DNA from 4 places in the Streptomyces sp. NPDC102437 genome. Region 4 is predicted to be linked to each of the others. Evidence: riboswitches for the same ligand, from Rfam matches in the RefSeq annotation. Region 4 holds a riboswitch; each other region holds the start of a gene.
The links. Region 4 has a riboswitch for cobalamin ahead of ACIRJP_RS23895 (prenyltransferase/squalene oxidase repeat-containing protein). Riboswitches for the same ligand answer to the same signal wherever they lie in the genome.
Positions count from the first base shown of each region.

Region 1: another riboswitch for cobalamin. It lies ahead of ACIRJP_RS05635 (CbtB-domain containing protein); the one in region 4 lies ahead of ACIRJP_RS23895 (prenyltransferase/squalene oxidase repeat-containing protein).
Region 2: another riboswitch for cobalamin. It lies ahead of ACIRJP_RS15480 (ribonucleoside-diphosphate reductase subunit alpha); the one in region 4 lies ahead of ACIRJP_RS23895 (prenyltransferase/squalene oxidase repeat-containing protein).
Region 3: another riboswitch for cobalamin. It lies ahead of ACIRJP_RS31225 (cobalamin biosynthesis protein); the one in region 4 lies ahead of ACIRJP_RS23895 (prenyltransferase/squalene oxidase repeat-containing protein).

Region 1 covers NZ_JBIWKI010000003.1:138,204-142,387, reverse strand. The annotation lists gene ACIRJP_RS05645 (dihydrolipoyl dehydrogenase family protein) at 1-1,179, shown strand, start outside; gene ACIRJP_RS05640 (histidine phosphatase family protein) at 1,931-2,539, opposite strand; adenosylcobalamin (AdoCbl) riboswitch at 2,649-2,797, shown strand; gene ACIRJP_RS05635 (CbtB-domain containing protein) at 2,801-3,016, shown strand; gene ACIRJP_RS05630 (CbtA family protein) at 3,043-3,816, shown strand; gene ACIRJP_RS05625 (GNAT family N-acetyltransferase) at 3,898-4,184, opposite strand, start outside.
Region 2 covers NZ_JBIWKI010000010.1:176,841-181,024, forward strand. The annotation lists gene ACIRJP_RS15480 (ribonucleoside-diphosphate reductase subunit alpha) at 1-2,220, opposite strand, end outside; cobalamin riboswitch at 2,362-2,503, opposite strand; gene mctP (monocarboxylate uptake permease MctP) at 2,660-4,184, opposite strand, start outside.
Region 3 covers NZ_JBIWKI010000031.1:63,967-68,150, reverse strand. The annotation lists gene ACIRJP_RS31230 (cobyric acid synthase) at 1-617, opposite strand, end outside; gene ACIRJP_RS31225 (cobalamin biosynthesis protein) at 614-1,627, opposite strand; cobalamin riboswitch at 1,772-1,903, opposite strand; gene ACIRJP_RS31220 (hypothetical protein) at 2,055-2,285, opposite strand; gene ACIRJP_RS31215 (anion permease) at 2,308-3,579, opposite strand; gene ACIRJP_RS31210 (class II aldolase/adducin family protein) at 3,835-4,184, shown strand, end outside.
Region 4 covers NZ_JBIWKI010000019.1:28,571-32,754, forward strand. The annotation lists gene ACIRJP_RS23885 (energy-coupling factor transporter transmembrane component T) at 1-651, opposite strand, end outside; gene ACIRJP_RS23890 (SCO2322 family protein) at 648-1,334, opposite strand; gene ACIRJP_RS23895 (prenyltransferase/squalene oxidase repeat-containing protein) at 1,331-2,605, opposite strand; cobalamin riboswitch at 2,715-2,850, opposite strand; gene ACIRJP_RS23900 (MBL fold metallo-hydrolase) at 3,055-4,095, opposite strand.

The DNA.
Region 1 (4,184 bases), on a different contig from region 4:
CTCGCTCACCGTGACGCGTACGCATCCAACTGGAAGGACGACGGGCAGGTCGCCTGGCTGGAAGGCGTCGGCGCGGACATCTACCGGGGCCAAGGCAGGCTCACCGGCGAGAAGACGGTCTGCGTCACCGCGCCCGACGGCACCGAAAACCGGCTCACCGCCCGCCACGCCGTCGCCGTCTGCACCGGCAGCAGCGCCGTCGTCCCCGACCTCCCCGGCCTCGACGCGGCCCGCCCCTGGACCAGTCGGGAGGCGACGAGCGCCAAGAAGGTGCCCGGCCGCCTCGTGATCGTCGGCGGCGGAGTGGTCGGCGTGGAGATGGCCACCGTCTGGCAGGCCCTCGGGGCCCGGGTGACGATGCTGATCCGCGGCAAGGGGCTCCTGCCGAAGATGGAGCCCTTCGCCGGTGAGCTGGTCGGGCAGGCACTCACCGAGGCGGGCGCCGGCATCCGTACCGGGGTCTCGGTCGCCGCCGTACGGCGCGCGGTCCCGGACGGCCCGGTCACCGTGGAGCTGGACGGTGGTGATCACATCGAGGCCGACGAGATCCTCTTCGCCACCGGCCGGTCCCCGCGCACTGATGACCTCGGACTCGAAACGGTGGGCCTGGAGCCCGGCAGCTGGCTCACCGTCGACGACAGCTGCCGCGTCGACGGCACCACCTGGCTCTACGCGGTCGGCGACGTCAACCACCGGGCGCTCCTCACCCACCAGGGCAAGTACCAGGCACGCATCGCGGGCGCCGCGATCGCCGCCCGAGCCGCCGGCGCACCGCTGCTGGAGTCCGACTGGGGCGCCCACGCGGCAACCGCCGACCACGCGGCCGTCCCCCAGGTCGTCTTCACCGACCCGGAGGCGGCCTCGGTCGGCCTCACCCTCGCCGCGGCCGAGCGGGCCGGCCACCGGGTCCGGGCCGTCGACCACGACCTCGCCGCGGTGGCCGGTTCCGGCCTGTACGCGGACGGATACCGGGGCCGTGCCCGCATGGTCGTGGACCTCGACCGGGAGATCCTGCTCGGCGTCACGTTCGTCGGGCCGGGCATCGGCGAGCTGCTGCACTCGGCGACGATCGCGGTCGCGGGCGAGGTCCCCATCGACCGGCTCTGGCACGCCGTTCCCGCGTACCCGACGATCAGCGAGGTCTGGCTGCGGCTGCTGGAGGCGTACCGGGACGCGTAGCCGCCCGGGGCGGGCCGGCGGTGAGGACGGCGGCCAGCGGTGACTCGGTGCACCGCGGGGCGGTGAGCGGGACGCGGATGCCTCCAACGCGGCCCGGTTGTAAGGGTGTCGGGGTGCGGTGAGCGGTTCGGACGTCGGTCCCGTCGCCACGGCCGGACTGTTCCGCAGCACCGCGGTGCTGTTCGCGATCCGTGCGAGGGCCCGGCCCGAGACCTACCCGGGACTGCGTTCCTTCTGTGCACATGGCTGCATTCGCGGTCCACACGTCGGCGACGGGGAGCGCCTCGATGGTGCGACGGTGGCCGGCCAGGGCATGGACGGGCAGAGGCCGGTTGACGCCCCAGCGGACGGCGTTCATGGCTGTACGGACTGCTGTCGGTCGCGGATCTCGGATTGCGCGACGGCGACTGGGCGGCGGTGCCCCGTCGGCGACGGGTGGCTTCGTCGTGCGCTCAGCGCCGGCCCACGGACCAGCGGCCGTAGTGCTCGGCAAGGGCGGATGCCATGGCATCCGCCCAGAGCCTGCCCTTTCTCCAGCTCCGGTCACTCGTCGCCGGGGCCCCGCCGGGAATGCCGGGGCGGCCGGGTGTCCGACCGGCCCGGCCCGAGGGACCGCACCACCTGCGGCGCCGACGCGCTGTCGAAGGGGTGACGGGCGGGGTCCACATCGTCCCAGGTCGGAAAGCGGGTGCCGGCTCGACAACCACCCTGTAGGCCTGTGCTTCCACCCGACTGCGACGCAAACGGATTACTACCGGGCGGGGTCGGGCGTGGGGGACAACGGCTGTCCGCACCGCAGGTTCCACCGGGCGGAACGCCCGCTGAGCGCGGTCAGGGTCAGCGGGGCGACGTCCAGCCGCCAGAACGCCTCCACCGGCAGAGCGAGTGCCGCCACCATCATCGCCCGCACCACCGCGGGTTCGACGACGCCCAGCACGCGGCGCGCCCCGGCGCTCTCGGTGGACTCCGTCGTCCCCACCGTATCCAGCCAGTGTTCGGCCCGGAGGCAGAGATCCAGCAGGGACTCGCCGCCGTGGGGAACCGCCGACGGATCGGTCAGCCAGGCCGACACCTCCTCCGGCTCGGCCGTGCTCACCGCTGCCAGCCTCCGACCGCTCCACCGGCCCATGTCCCAGCCACGGACCGCCTGTTCGGGCTCGGCACGGAGCCCCAACGCGTCGGCGGTCCCGGCGCACCGCTCGGACGGCCCACGCAGATACCGGTCGGCGGTGGGCACTGCCGCGGCGACGGCCCGCGCCCGGCGGGCCCCGGCCGCGTCGAGCGGGGCGTCACCGTCGAAACGGGCCTCCCGCAGCGCGGCGTTGAGCGCCGGTGAGATCAACATCACCTGTACGGTCATGACCCGGTCAACTCCCTGAACTCTGGCCCCATGGGTGTGCCCACCATGGCATCAGGGCGGTCCGGCCGCCGTCGGCACCATGGCAGGGGGCTGCCCCCAAGGAGTATCGTCACGACGAGCATGACGTAGGTGTGACGGAAGTCCGGTGAGAATCCGGCACGGTCGCGCCACTGTGAACCCGTCTCCGTGCGGGAAGTCAGACCCAGCACCTACGTCTCAGGCACCACGATCGGGACGCGTGTTCCCTCAGGAGGTTCTGCCATGGCACAGACTGCTGCCCCCGCCACCGCCGTACCGGCGATCACCCCCATTTCCCTGAAGGCCATCGCCCCTTGGGCGGTCTTCTTCGGCATTCTCATGCTCGTACTGCTGTACTTCGTCGGCGCCGAACAGGGCGCCACCGCGGTCATCTCCGGCGAAGGTGTCCACGAGTGGGTCCACGACGGCCGCCACCTCCTCGGTTTCCCCTGCCACTGACGTACCGTCCGATCCCGGGGAAACTCATGAACTCCATATCTGTCAGAGCCCTGCTCGTCCGCGGCATGCTGGCCGGCCTCGCCGCGGGCGCGCTCGCCCTGCTGGTCGCCTACTTCCTCGGTGAGTCGCGTGTGGACGCGGCCATCGCCCTGGAGGAATCGCACAGCCACCACCATGGCGGCGGCGAGGAACTGGTCAGCCGCACCGTGCAGTCCACCGCCGGCCTCGCCACGGGTGTACTGGTCTTCGGCGCCGCGATCGGCGGCATCGCCGCCCTCGTCTTCTGTTACGCCCTCGGCCGGATCGGCAGATTCGGCCCGCGGGCCACGGCCGCGCTGATCGCGGGTGCGGCCCTGCTGACGGTGTACGTCGTCCCGTTCCTGAAGTACCCGGCCAACCCGCCGGCCGTCGGCAACCCCGACACCATCGGCCGGCGTACCGCCCTGTTCTTCCTGATGGTCGTCCTGAGCGTGCTGCTGGCCGTCGCCGCGGTCATCCTCGGCAAACGGCTGGCTTCCCGCCTGGACAACTGGAACGCGACGATCACGGCATCCGCCGCGTACGTCCTGGTGATCGGGCTCGCCTACGCGTTCCTGCCCTCGTACAACGAGGTCGGCAAGGACTTCCCGGCCGCTCTGCTGTGGGAGTTCCGCCTGAGCACCCTCGCGGTGCAGACCACCCTCTGGGTGGCCTTCGGGCTTTTCTTCGGCTGTCTGACGGACCGGCTGCTCGCACCGGGCACCGGCGCAGGCACCACCGCGAACGGCGGCGCCGGACGGGTGGCCACCGCGGCCGACTGACCGGCACCGCCCACGCGGGCCGACGACCGGAACCCCGCCGGGACCTCCCGGCGGGGTTCCGGCGTCCCGCCCCGCACCGGCTCACCGCTCGGGCCGCGGGCCACAGTCGATCCGGTAGTACTTCAGCCGCTCGTCCTGCTTCACCAGGCGCATGCCGACGGCTTCCATGACGCGCTGGGACGCGGTGTTGTCCAGGTCGCTGTCACCGTGCACGCAACTCACGCCCTGCTCACGGGCGAACAGCAGCAGGGCGCGCAACGCCTCGGAGGCGTATCCCATCCCTCGTGCCGAGGGGACGAGGCCGTAGCCGATCGTGACCTCCCCGTTCTCGTCCGGCGAACCGTGGAATCCCATCCCGCCGATCACCA
Region 2 (4,184 bases), on a different contig from region 4:
CGCGTACATCGAGGAGAGCTTGCCGATCGTCGGCGTCTCCAGGAACAGGTTCAGCGACTGGCTCTGGTCCAGGAACGGCGTACGGGCCGCCGCCATGTCGATCAGGCCGCGCTGCGGGATCTCCCACGCGGTGCGGTACAGCGCCCGCACCTCCTCGGGGATCCAGGCGAAGCCCTGCACCGAGCCACTGGCCTCGCGCAGCGCCTCACGGGTGCGCGCGTCCCACACCCCGAGCTTCTTCAGCTCGTCCACCAGGTACGCGTTGACCTGGAGGAACTCGCCGCTGAGCGTCTCGCGCTTGAAGAGGTTGGAGACCTGCGGCTCGATGCACTCGTAGACGCCCGCGATCGAGGCGATCGTCGCTGTCGGTGCGATGGCGAGCAGCAGCGAGTTGCGCATCCCGCTCTTCGCGACCCGGGCGCGCAGCGCCTCCCACCGCTCGGGCCAGTTCAGCTCGGTGTCGTAGTGGTCGGGGTGCAGCACACCGCGCGCCGCCCGCGTCTGCGACCAGGCCGGCAGCGGGCCCGAGCGCTCCGCGAGCTCGCAGGACGACTCGTACGCGGCGAGCATGATCCGCTCGGAGATCTTCGTGGAGAGCGCGCGGGCCTCGGGGGAGTCGAAGGGCAGCCGCAGCTTGAAGAAGACATCCTGGAGACCCATGGCGCCCAGACCCACCGGGCGCCACTTGGCGTTGGAGCGGCCGGCCTGCTCGGTCGGGTAGAAGTTGATGTCGACGACCCGGTCCAGGAAGGTCACGGCGGTGCGGACGGTGGCATCCAGCCGCTCCCAGTCGATGCCGCCGTCGGCGACGAACGCGCCGAGGTTGACCGAGCCCAGGTTGCAGACCGCCGTCTCGCCGTCGTCGGTGACTTCGAGGATCTCGGTGCACAGGTTCGACGAGTGGACGACGGTGCCCGGCTCGGCGGTCTGGTTCGCGGTCCGGTTGGAGGCGTCCTTGAACGTCATCCAGCCCTGGCCGGTCTGGGCGAGGGTGCGCATCATCCGGCCGTACAGCTCACGGGCGGGGATCGTCTTGCGGGCCAGGCCCTGGGCCTCGGCGGCCCGGTAAGCGGCGTCGAACCCGTCGCCCCACAGGTCGACGAGACCGGGCACGTCGGCGGGCGAGAACAGCGACCAGTCGCCGTCCGCGTCGACCCGGCGCATGAACTCGTCCGGGATCCAGTGCGCCAGGTTGAGGTTGTGCGTACGCCGCTGGTCCTCACCGGTGTTGTCGCGCAGCTCCAGGAACTCCTCGATGTCCGCGTGCCAGGTCTCCAGGTAGACGGCGGCGGCGCCCTTGCGGCGGCCCCCCTGGTTGACCGCGGCGACGGAGGCGTCGAGCGTCTTCAGGAACGGCACGATGCCGTTGGAGTGCCCGTTGGTGCCCCGGATCAGCGAACCGCGGGAACGGATGCGGGAGTACGACAGACCGATGCCGCCCGCGTGCTTCGAGAGCCGGGCCACCTGGTGGTAGCGGTCGTAGATCGAGTCGAGCTCGTCCAGCGGGGAGTCCAGCAGGTAGCAGGAGGACATCTGCGGGTGCCGGGTACCGGAGTTGAAGAGCGTGGGGGAGGAGGGCAGGTAGTCGAGCCGGCTCATCAGCCCGTACAGCGCCGCCACTTCGTCCACGGCGCGCTGCGAATCGTCCTCGGCCAGTCCGGCCGCGACCCGCAGCATGAAGTGCTGGGGCGTCTCGACGACCTGGCGGGTGTGCGGGTGGCGCAGCAGATAGCGGCTGTGCAGGGTCCGCAGCCCGAAGTAGCCGAAGCGGTCGTCCGCGCCGTCGGCCAGCGAACGCTCCACCAGCGCGTCGAGGGCGGCCGCGTGCCGGGCGACGAACTCGGCGGTCCGGTCCGCGATCAGGCCCTCGCGGTGGCCGACCGCGACCGAGGCGGAGAAGGAGACCGCGCCCTGGCCGGCCGCCTCGTCCGCGATGGCGAGGGTCAGCAGCCGGGCGGCGAGCCGGGAGTAGGCGGGGTCCTCGGAGATCAGCCCCGCGGCGGCCTCGGTGGCCAGCGACCGAAGCTCGGCCTCGTCGGCGCGGGCGCTGCGGCCGCGCAGCGCGGCGGCGGCGACCCGGCCGGGGTCGGTGTCGGGCAGATCGGCGGTCAGTTCGGTCAGGGTCCGCAGCAGTGCGGTTCCCGGTCCGTCCTGTGCGGCGGCCTCGGACTCGGCTGCTGCGGACGCGGCGACTGCCGGATCGGCTGGCGCGATGGTCACGTGGTGCTCTCCCTCGCTCGGCTCGGGGCCGGCGGGGATCGGGGCAGCCCTGCGGGCGCGCAGACCCGGAGCAGGGCAGCACTTCGCACGGCGTCCACCGGCCCAACCGCGAGGCCCGGACGTCTGGGCATCCGGTTCGGTCGAGCCGGATGCGCTGCCGGCAGGTCATCGGACTGACTCGGGGGTGCACAAAAGCGCACTGAATACACCGTTGCGGGACAGTTCCGGATTCACACCGGATTCCCCTGCGGCGACAGCGAGGACGAGCATACATGTGGGGGCTGCCCGAAGAGGCAGCCCCCACATGTTGTGTCGGTCGGCAAATACCGGGACCACAGGACGCGTTCTGCGGCCCTTTCGGGCAGACGGCGGACGGGCCAGTCGCACCCCTTCGGGAAAGGGGCTCGACGGGCCGTTGGCAGGCCATGGGCCGCGGTTGTCAGTGGCCGCTCGGAGCGCCCGCCGTGGCCGGCGGGAGTTCCACCTCGACGCCCGGGTCGCCCGCGTCGGCGGTGTAGTCGGCCGGGGACGTCTCGTCGGTTCCGGCGGGTGCCTTCACGGCGTTCAGGACGAAGGTGAGCACCACCGTCACCACCACGTTCAGCACGAACGCGGTGAGGCCGATGTAGCCGATCTCGCCGATTCCGGGGATCTCCTTGGACGAGCCGCCGAAGTGCTTCTGCGTCGGCGAGGCGACCCCGTACGCGGCCACCGTCCCGTACACCATGCCGACCGCCCAGCCGGCGAGCAGCGCCCAGCGGTGGAACCAGCGGGTGAACAGGCCGCCGACCAGGGCCGGCATCGTCTGGAGGATCCAGATGCCGCCGAGCAGCTGGAAGTTGATCGCGACCGTCTTGTCCATGGTGAGGACGAAGGCGAGTGCGCCGACCTTGACCAGCAGCGAAACCAGCTTGGAAACCTTGGTCTCCTGCTCCGGGGTCGCGCCCGGCTTCAGGAAGTCCTTGTAGATGTTGCGGGTGAACAGGTTGGCCGCGGCGATCGACATGATCGCGGCGGGTACCAGCGCGCCGATGCCGATGGCGGCGAACGCGACGCCCGCGAACCAGTCCGGGAACATGTTCTCGAACAGCTGCGGGATGGCCAGCTGCCCGTTGTCCACCTTGATCCCGGCGGCGATGGCCATGAAGCCGAGCAGCGCCAGCAGGCCCAGCATCAGCGAGTACAACGGCAGGATCGTGGTGTTGCGCCGGATCACGTTGCGGCTGCGGCTGGAGAGCGTCGCCGTGATCGAGTGCGGATACATGAACAGCGCCAGCGCCGAGCCCAGTGCCAGGGTGGCGTAACCCCAGTGGCCCGCCTCGCCCGGCGCGAGTCCGGCCACCGGTTTGCCGGCCGCTGCGTTCTTCTGCGAGAACGCCTCGCCCGCCTTGGCGAAGATGTCGTCGAAGCCGCCGAGCTTGATCGGGATGTAGATGATCGCCACCGCGATGACCAGGTAGATCAGCCCGTCCTTGACGAAGGCGATCAGCGCGGGTGCCCTCAGCCCGGACGAGTAGGTGTACGCGGCGAGCACCGCGAACGCGATCAGCAGCGGCAGGTCCTTGATGAACCAGTGGGTGTTCTCGCCGCCGCCGACGCCCATCACGTCCAGCACCGCCTGGATGCCGACCAGTTGGAGCGCGATGTACGGCATCGTGGCGAGGATGCCGGTGACGGCGACCGCCAGCGACAGGCCCTTCGAACCGAACCGCCCGCGGACGAAGTCCGAGGTGGTGACGTACCCGTGCTTGTGCGAGACCGACCACAGCCGCGGCAGGAAGGTGAAGATCAGCGGGTACACGAGGATCGTGTACGGCACGGCGAAGAAGCCCGCCGCGCCCGCGGTGTAGATCAGCGCGGGCACGGCGACGAAGGTGTACGCCGTGTACAGGTCGCCGCCGAGCAGGAACCAGGTGACCCAGGTGCCGAAGGAGCGCCCGCCCAGGCCCCATTCGTCGAGGCTG
Region 3 (4,184 bases), on a different contig from region 4:
AGCAGCGACACGTCGCCGCGGAACTTGTTGACGAGATAGCCGGCGATCAGGGTCTGGTCCTCGGCGGCGAGCAGCGCCGTCGTACCGAAGAACGAGGCGAAGACGCCACCGCGGTCGATGTCGCCGACGACCACCACCGGGAAGCGCGCCGCCCGCGCGATGCCCATGTTCACGATGTCCGTGCGCCGCAGATTGATCTCGGCCGGGCTGCCCGCCCCCTCGCAGATCACCGCGTCGTACGTGCCCCGGAGCTGCTCCAGGCAGTCCACGACCGTGGAGAGCAGCGCCTCCTGCCTGCCCCCGTGGTAGCCGCGGGCGCTCATCTCGCCGACCGGCTTCCCCATCAGGACGACCTGGCTGGAGCGGTCGCTGCCGGGCTTGAGCAGGACCGGGTTCATCAGCGCGCTCGGCTCGACGCGGGCGGCCTGGGCCTGCATGGCCTGGGCGCGCCCTATCTCGGCGCCCTCCCGGGTGACGAACGAGTTGAGCGACATGTTCTGCGCCTTGAAGGGCGCCACCTTCACGCCCCGGCGCACGAGCCAGCGGCAGATCCCTGCCGTGACGACGCTCTTGCCCGCGTCGGAGGTGGTTCCGGCGACCAGCAGCCCGCCGCTCATGCGTTGCTCCGTCCTGTGGTGCGAGGTCCCGCCAGGTTGGTCGCGGTGCTCCGGCGCCCCGCGATCCGCCGTGCGGCGAGGGCCGCGCCGAGCCGTCCCGCCACGCACACGCCGAGCGCCAGCGCACTCACCCGGCGCGACAGCCGCACCACGCGCTCGATGTCCGCGGTCTCCACCGCCCGGCCCGTCTCCCCGTTGAGCACGGGGCGGTGCTCGACCCGGCCGCCGTACGCGAGGGTCCCGCCGAGCCGTACGCCGAGCGCACCCGCGAACGAGGCCTCCACCGGGCCCGCGTTGGGGCTCGGGTGCTTCGCGGCATCGGCCCGCCAGGCGCGGACCGCGCCACGCGGGCGCCCCCCGGCGGCCACGGCGAGGAGGGCCGTGAGCCGGGCGCCCGGCCAGCCCGCGAGGTCGTCCAGGCGGGCCGAGGCCCAGCCGTAGCGCAGATGCCGGGGCGAGCGGTGCCCGACCATGGCGTCGAGGGTGTTGGCGGCCCGGAAACCGGCCAGCCCGGGGACCCCGGCCAGCGCACCCCACACCAGGGCGCCGACCACGGCGTCCGAGGTGTTCTCGGCCACGGACTCCACCACGGCGCGGGCGATCTGCGGTCCGTCCAGGGAGTGCGGGTCGCGTCCACACAGATGCGGCAGCCGCTCGCGGGCCAGCTCGATGTCACCGGCGGCCAGGGCGGAGCCGATGGCCCGCGCCTCGCGGCCCAGGGACGTACCGCCGACGACGGACCAGGTGGCGGCGGCGGTCAGTGCCACGGAGGCGGCGGGGCTGCGGCGCACGGCACGGGTGAGCAGCGCGGCACCGCCTGCGGCGCCTCCTGCGCAGACGAGGGTGTGCAGCGTGCCCCAGCCGCGGTGATCGCGCCACAGACGGCGCTCGACGCCCGCCGCGGCCCGCCCGAAGGCGGCGACCGGGTGTCCCCTGCGGGGGTCACCGAGCAGCAGGTCGCCGATCAGGCCGGCCGTGGCGCCGTACGCGAAGATGCGGTCGGCTCGCACGGCTCAGCCGGCCGTCGCGCCTCGGCGGACCTTTGTACAAAAGGCTCTCGTGGAGAGCACCGGGACAACGGACGCACGGCAGCCGGGCATGGCGATATGTCCTCACTCAGGGTCCGCGCCCTGGTTCGACGTGACCGGCGACGAGAGTCTCCTGGCTCCCGGATCCGCGGTTCCCCCGGCCTTCCAGCCCGCTCGCGCGAGCCGTGACTTCCGGTGTGGGGGACCGCTCCCCGGTGACAGTGGCGGGACCGCGCCGGATTCGCACCGGCTTCCTCTGCTGTCGCCGTAATTGGCTCCGGCAGTCCACCACGCTCTGCGAACGCCCGTCAACCTGCCGTTGACCTGCGACGGCGCAGTGTGCTGAGACGCACATCGGGCCGGACACACGTGGTGTCCGGCCCGACGGGAGAGCGTGCGCGGGAGCGGCTCAGGCGACGATCAGATAGATCCCGTACGCGACGGCCGCCGCGCACAGCCCGAAGCAGACGTACGCGCCGGCGCGGGCCAGCAGCAGCGAGCCGCCGGAGCCGCCCTGCGCCGCCGGTTCCGGCTGCTTGGAGAGGCCGACGATGCCCAGGGTGAAGAGGCCCACCAGCGCGACGGTGACAACGAGGGAGACGCCGAATACGGAGCCGAGGGCTGCCCAGTCGATGTTCATGCTGATTCCTTAGACGGCCGGCTCAGACGGTGGCGGGTCGCGCCGGGTCCTGGGTGGTTCCGGCCGGGGCCGGAATGGTGGTCATGAGGTTCAGGTCCGGCGTCTGGGCCGCGGCCGCGGTGGGCGGCGGGCTGACGGCGGCGATGGCCTGGGTGACGACGCCCGCGGGCTCGGTGCCGCCGTCCGACGGGGCGACGTCGCCGTGGCCGACCGGCTTGCGGCGCGACACCAGCCAGATGGCACCGGAGCCCGCGACCAGCAGCGCCGCGACGACCACGACGCCCCAGGTGCCCTGCTTGGTGAGGAGCTCCGCGCCCGCCCCGACCAGACCGGCGGCCGGCAGGGTCAGACCCCAGGCGACGAACATCCGGGTGGCGGTGGACCAGCGGACCACACCGCCCTGCCGGCCGAGGCCCGCGCCCATCACGGCGCCGGAGCAGGACTGGGTGGTGGAGAGGGAGAAGCCGAGGTGCGAGGAGGCCAGGATGACCGTGGCCGCACTGGTCTGGGCGGCGAAGCCCTGCGGCGGCTTGAGGTCGGTGAGGCCGCTGCCCATGGTGCGGATGATGCGCCAGCCGCCCAGGTAGGTGCCGAGCGCGATGGCCGTACCGGCGCAGACGATGACCCAGACCGGCGGGTTGGAGCCCGGGTGCAGGACGCCGCCGGTGACCAGGGCCAGGGTGATGATGCCCATGGTCTTCTGCGCGTCGTTGGTGCCGTGGGCGAGCGAGACCAGCCCGGCCGAGGCGATCTGGCCGGCCCGGTAACCCTTGGCGGTGGCCTTCTCCTGGGCGTCGTTGCGGACCTTGCCGCCGATCCGGTACGTCAGCCTGGTGGCCAGCAGCGCGGCCAGACCGGCGACGACCGGGGCGGCGACCGCGGGGAGCAGCACCTTGGTGACGACGGTGCCGCCGTTGACGGACGACCAGCCGGCCGACATCACCGCCGCGCCGATCAGGCCGCCGAACAGGGCGTGCGAGGAGCTGGACGGCAGTCCGACCAGCCAGGTCAGCAGGTTCCACAGAATGGCGCCGACGAGCGCCGCGAAGATGACTTCTGTCCGCAGCCCGTCCTCGTTGATGATCCCGCCGGAGATCGTCTTCGCGACCTCCACCGACAGGAACGCGCCGACGAGATTGAGAACGGCGGACATGGCCACCGCTGTCTTCGGTCTGAGTGCACCGGTCGAGATGGTGGTCGCCATCGCGTTCGCGGTGTCATGGAAACCGTTCGTGAAATCGAACACTAGAGCTGTCACGATCACAATCGCGAGTAGCAGCGTGATGTGTTCCATTTACCCAGGCAATCGTTCGACGTCATTGGCATGTGGACCGTAGGCAATCTGGGTGAACGGAAGATGAACTGGGCAGGGCGCTGTGGTGTTCCAAAGCGGAGCCGAAGCATTCCGCTTGTTGCCGCAGGGGGTGCGCCCCGGCCGTTCTGCGGGGCGTGGCCCGGCCCGCCGGCGGGGTACGGCCCTGTTTCCTGGCGGAGCACGGCTGTGGCCGATCGCATACCCGTTTGCCCCCGGGGCTGACAGGATCGGCGCATGAGCGATCAGCAGCGGGACGCGATCGGACGGGCCTGGGACGGCGTCGTCGCCACCGCCCGGCGGACGGCGGCCGAGGGCCTCGTCGTCGGGACCTCGGGAAACGTTTCGGCACGGGTCGGCGACACCATCCTGGTCACGCCGAGCGGAGTGCCGTACGACCGGCTGGGCCCCGAGGACGCCGTCGGCGTCGATCCGGAGGGCAACCGCGTACTCGGCGAACTCGCCCCGACCAGCGAACTCCCCCTCCACCTCGCCGTCTACCGGAACACCGACGCGGCCGCCGTCGTGCACACCCACGCGGTGCACGCCACCGCCGTCTCCACACTGGTTCCCGAGGTCCCCCCGGT
Region 4 (4,184 bases):
CGGCAGTCCGATCTGCAGGACCGCCTTGATGCCGCCGGTCGCACGGCCCCGCAGCCGCCGTGCGGTGCGCAGCCGCATCACGTCGGCGACCATGTTCGGCGCGAACGTCATCGCGACGACGACGGCGACCCCCGCCTCGTACAGCGCGCCCGGCAGCGACTTCAGCAGCCGGGCCGGGTTGGCGAGCGAGTTCGCCGCCCCGACGCAGATCAGCAGCGTGGCCAGCTTCGCCCCGTCGTACAGCGCGAAGAGCAGCTGCTCGGTGGTGACCCGGCCGCCGATCCTGACCCCCTTCGCCCAGTCGGGCAGCGGCACTTCGGGGAGCGTGAACACCGTGTGCGTACCGGGGATCGGCGAACCGAGGAAGACGGAGAAGACCAGCCGCACACCGACGACGAACAGCCCGATCCGGATGAACGCCCCGTACGAACGGGCCCACGGCGCGTCCGTACGACGCGCGGCGACCACGTAGCCGGCCACCGCGATCAGCAGCCCGAGCAGCAGCGGATTGGTGGTCCGGGACGCGGCGGTGGCGAGTCCGAGCGCCCACAGCCACCACGCCCCGGCGGGCAGGGCGTTGCTCCGGGTCGCCTCGGGGGCGCGCAGCGGACGACGGCGCGCCAGGACCGCGGAGCCGGTCTGGGCGGTCATCCGCGGCGGCGGCGGGACTGCACTACCGCGGCGATGCCGAGCAGAAGCACGGCACCGACACCGACGAGCACCCCGGCGGACGGGCCGAAGGAGCCGCCGGAACCGGAGGACGCGGCGGATCCGGCCGGTGTGGCCGAGGCGGACGCCGATCCGGCGGGCGTGCCCTGCCCGTCGCCGGAGACCTGTTCGCCGCAGCCGGAGCCCGGGTAGCCGGTGATGGCGCAGAGCATCGCGTCGCTGCTGTAGCGCAGCGGCTTCGCCACCGAGGCGAGCGCCTCCGCCGCGCTCGCGTCCGGGGCGACCCGCGCACACGCGGTACGCGGCGCGGGCGGCGTCTCACCGGCCGGGGCGTCCGCGGCCGTGCCCGGGTCGATGACGAGCGCTATTCGCTTGGTGCCGTCCTTCGCCGGGGTGTCCGCGCAGATCTTCGCGAAGTCGGGGGCGCGGCGCGGCTTCGCCGAGTCCTGGGAGTCCTCGCTGACCGAGAACCGGAAGCCCTGCACCGCCCCGTCGTCCGGCCGGACCAGGGACGGGCCCTGGGTGGCGTACGTCCAGTCGGAGCCGGCGCTCTCCCAGAACGACCAGTACCGGTAGCCGGCCGCCTGGGCCGGTACCGCGCCGAGCAGGGCCCAGACGGCGCCCAGGACCACCAGCAGCGCGGTGGTCCGTCCCGCGCGCCTCACGGCTGCCTGTTCTTCCGGCGACCGCTGATCAGGAAGAACGCGATCGCGGCGAGGACGAGGCCGATGCCGATGTACCACCACACGCCCCCGATCACGTCGTCGCCGCTGTGGACCTGGTCCTTCTCCGTGGGCTCGTACCCGGTGTCGGCGGACGGGTCGGGCGTCACCACGGCGGCGGGCTCGGGGCCGGCCGCGTTCAGCCGGGCTACCAGGTCGACGCCGCCGAAGTCCCGGGCGTTGTCGCCGGTCGCGTGGGCGGCAAGGATCAGCTGGGCGTAGGCGGCGGGGCCGCTTTGGGCGGCCCAGTCCGCGGAGTTCTTCTTCAGCCAGGAGATGGCCCCCGCCGCCTTGTCCTGGTGGCCGGCCGCGGAGAGCGCGACGACCGCGTCCGCGGTGTTGCCGAAGTCGGGCTGCGGGGTGGTGTCGGTGGCACCGGGCATCGGCGCCTGGTTCAGGTGGCCGCTGCCGGCGAGGGCACCGGTGAGGTAGTGGGCGCCGTTCTGGGCGGCCTGCTCGGGCGTGAGCCCGGAACCGGGCCGGCAACTGGGCGCCTTGCCCGCGGCGTTGTTCCCGACCGCCATCGCCTTGCCCATCGTGCCGAGCACGGCGGCCGCGGTGGCGTCCGCGTTGGCGGCGAGCCCGCCCTTCTTGTCGGCCTGGTACGCGAAGGCGCCACCGTCCTTCCCGCCGCACGGGATCGCGAGCGTGAGCAGCGGGTCGTAGGGGGTCTTGCCGCCGGGCGTCGTGATGTCCGCGAGCCGCTGCCCCTGGCGGGCGAGGGCGCCGATCACCAGGGAGGTCGAGTTGGCGTCACTGGGCGCGCCCGCGGTGTAGCCCCAGCCGCCGTCCTCGTTCTGCACGGACTTCAGCCAGCGCACCGAGTTGTTCACGGTCTCGCGGTGCCCGCCCACCTCGACCAGGGTCTGGGTGGCGGCCGCGGCGGCATTGGTGTCCCGCACGGTCTTCGCGTCGCACGGCTTGGCGGTATCGGGCCGGAACGCGGCGTAGGAACCGTCGGCGCACTGCTGGGAGATCAGCCACTCCACCGACTTCGCGGCCGGGGTGACCCCTTCGAGCCGCTGGGCGAGGAAGGCCATCGACTGCCGCCACACGCCGTCGTAGGTGGGGTCCGCCGTGCCGTACAGCCCGGAAGGCAGCGCGACGGACGGCGAGGGCGACGGGGACGGCGCTGCCACCGCGACCGGCGCAGCGGCCGCGCAGAGCACGGCGGCGGTGGCGGCGAGCGTTGCTGCGCTGCGACGTACGGTCATGGCGGGCGGGGCCTCTCCTGCGGGGTGAACCGGGCACAGGCACGCTCAGGCACCAGGCTCCGGCTCCGTATACCTCGACGGTGCCGACCACCGGGGGATCCGGTGGTCCGAGCCGGTCACGACCGCGGACAGGGCATTCCGACTCACCGCCTGCGAAGACGGTTCACGGCTGCGTGGTCAGTGCCGGATTCGCACCGGCTTCCCCCTGAACGGGCATGATGACGACCCGCACACTGTACCGGGCGGGTCCGGGCGGGGTCCGGGCCGGGAGGAGCGCCCCTGATCACACCGAGACGTACATCACGCCGTTCCGCTCCGCACCGCAGGCCGCGCTCGCGCCGCGAGGCACGCGACCGTCACACCGCGCCGCACCCCACCGGACCGCCACGCCTCGCACAGCAGCGCACGCCACCGGACGCTACCGCCAACACCGCGAGGCACTCCACCCCTCACACCGCGACGTACGTCACGGGATCGGTGCCCGCCACCGCCTCCGCGCGCCCGAGCTTCACCAGCCGTCGCAGATGCGCCTCCGCCTCCGAGACGGCGATGTTCCGGGAGCCGTGCGGGATCTGCTCCCAGGGCCGGTTCCACTCCATCCGCTCGGCCAGCTCCCACGGCGTCAGCGGCTCCGCCAGCAGCCCGAGCAGCCCGGTCAGCCGTTCCTCGTGATGCCCGAGGAGCTCCCGTACCCGCCCCGCCGCATCGGTGAAGGCGTACTGGTGGGCGGGCAGCACCTCGGCGGCCCCGAGCCGGCCGATCCGCTCCAGCGAGTCGAGGTAGTCGCCGAGGGGGTCGGTGGCCGTGGCGTCGTCCGGGTCTTCGTACAGCCCGATGTGCGGGCTGATACCCGGCAGCAGGTGATCCCCCGAGAAGAGCCGCCCCCGGCCCGGCAGACTGCCGGGGTGCTCCTCCTCCAGGTGCAGGCACACATGCCCCGGCGTGTGCCCCGGCGTCCAGATCGCCCGCAGCCTGCGCCCCGCCAGATCGAGCAGCTCACCGGGGACGATCTCGCGGTCCGGGAGCGCGGCCCGCAGCCCTGGCAGCGTCCGCATCCGGCCCCCGTCGGCCGCGGCGGCCCGCAACGGCGCGAGATGCGCCTCGGGCGCTCCGACCGCGGTGAGTTTGGCCGCGAGATACGTCAGCCACCTGCCGGGTTCGGACTCCCGGGTACGGCGCACGATCGCGGTGTCCGCCGCATGCATGGCGATCCAGGCCCCGGAGGCCTCGCGCACCTGCCCGGAGAGCCCGTGATGGTCGGGGTGGTGGTGGGTGATGACCACCCCGTGGATGTCGGCCATCTCCGTACCGACGGCGGCGAGTCCGGCGCAGAGCGTGTCCCAGGCCTCGGGGTCGTCCCATCCGGTGTCGATCAGGACCGGTCCCCGATCGGTGTCCAGGACGTGCACGAGGGTGTGGCCGAGCGGATTGTCCGGGATGGGCACCTTGATGCTGTGCACGCCCCCGCCGTGGTCGGTCACCTGCGTCATGAGGTCCCCATCTCTCTCGGCGACGTGCGGCTGCGATCCGTCGCGCCCGCGTGTGGGCGCGTCGGGCCCACTGTAACGAGAACTTGTTC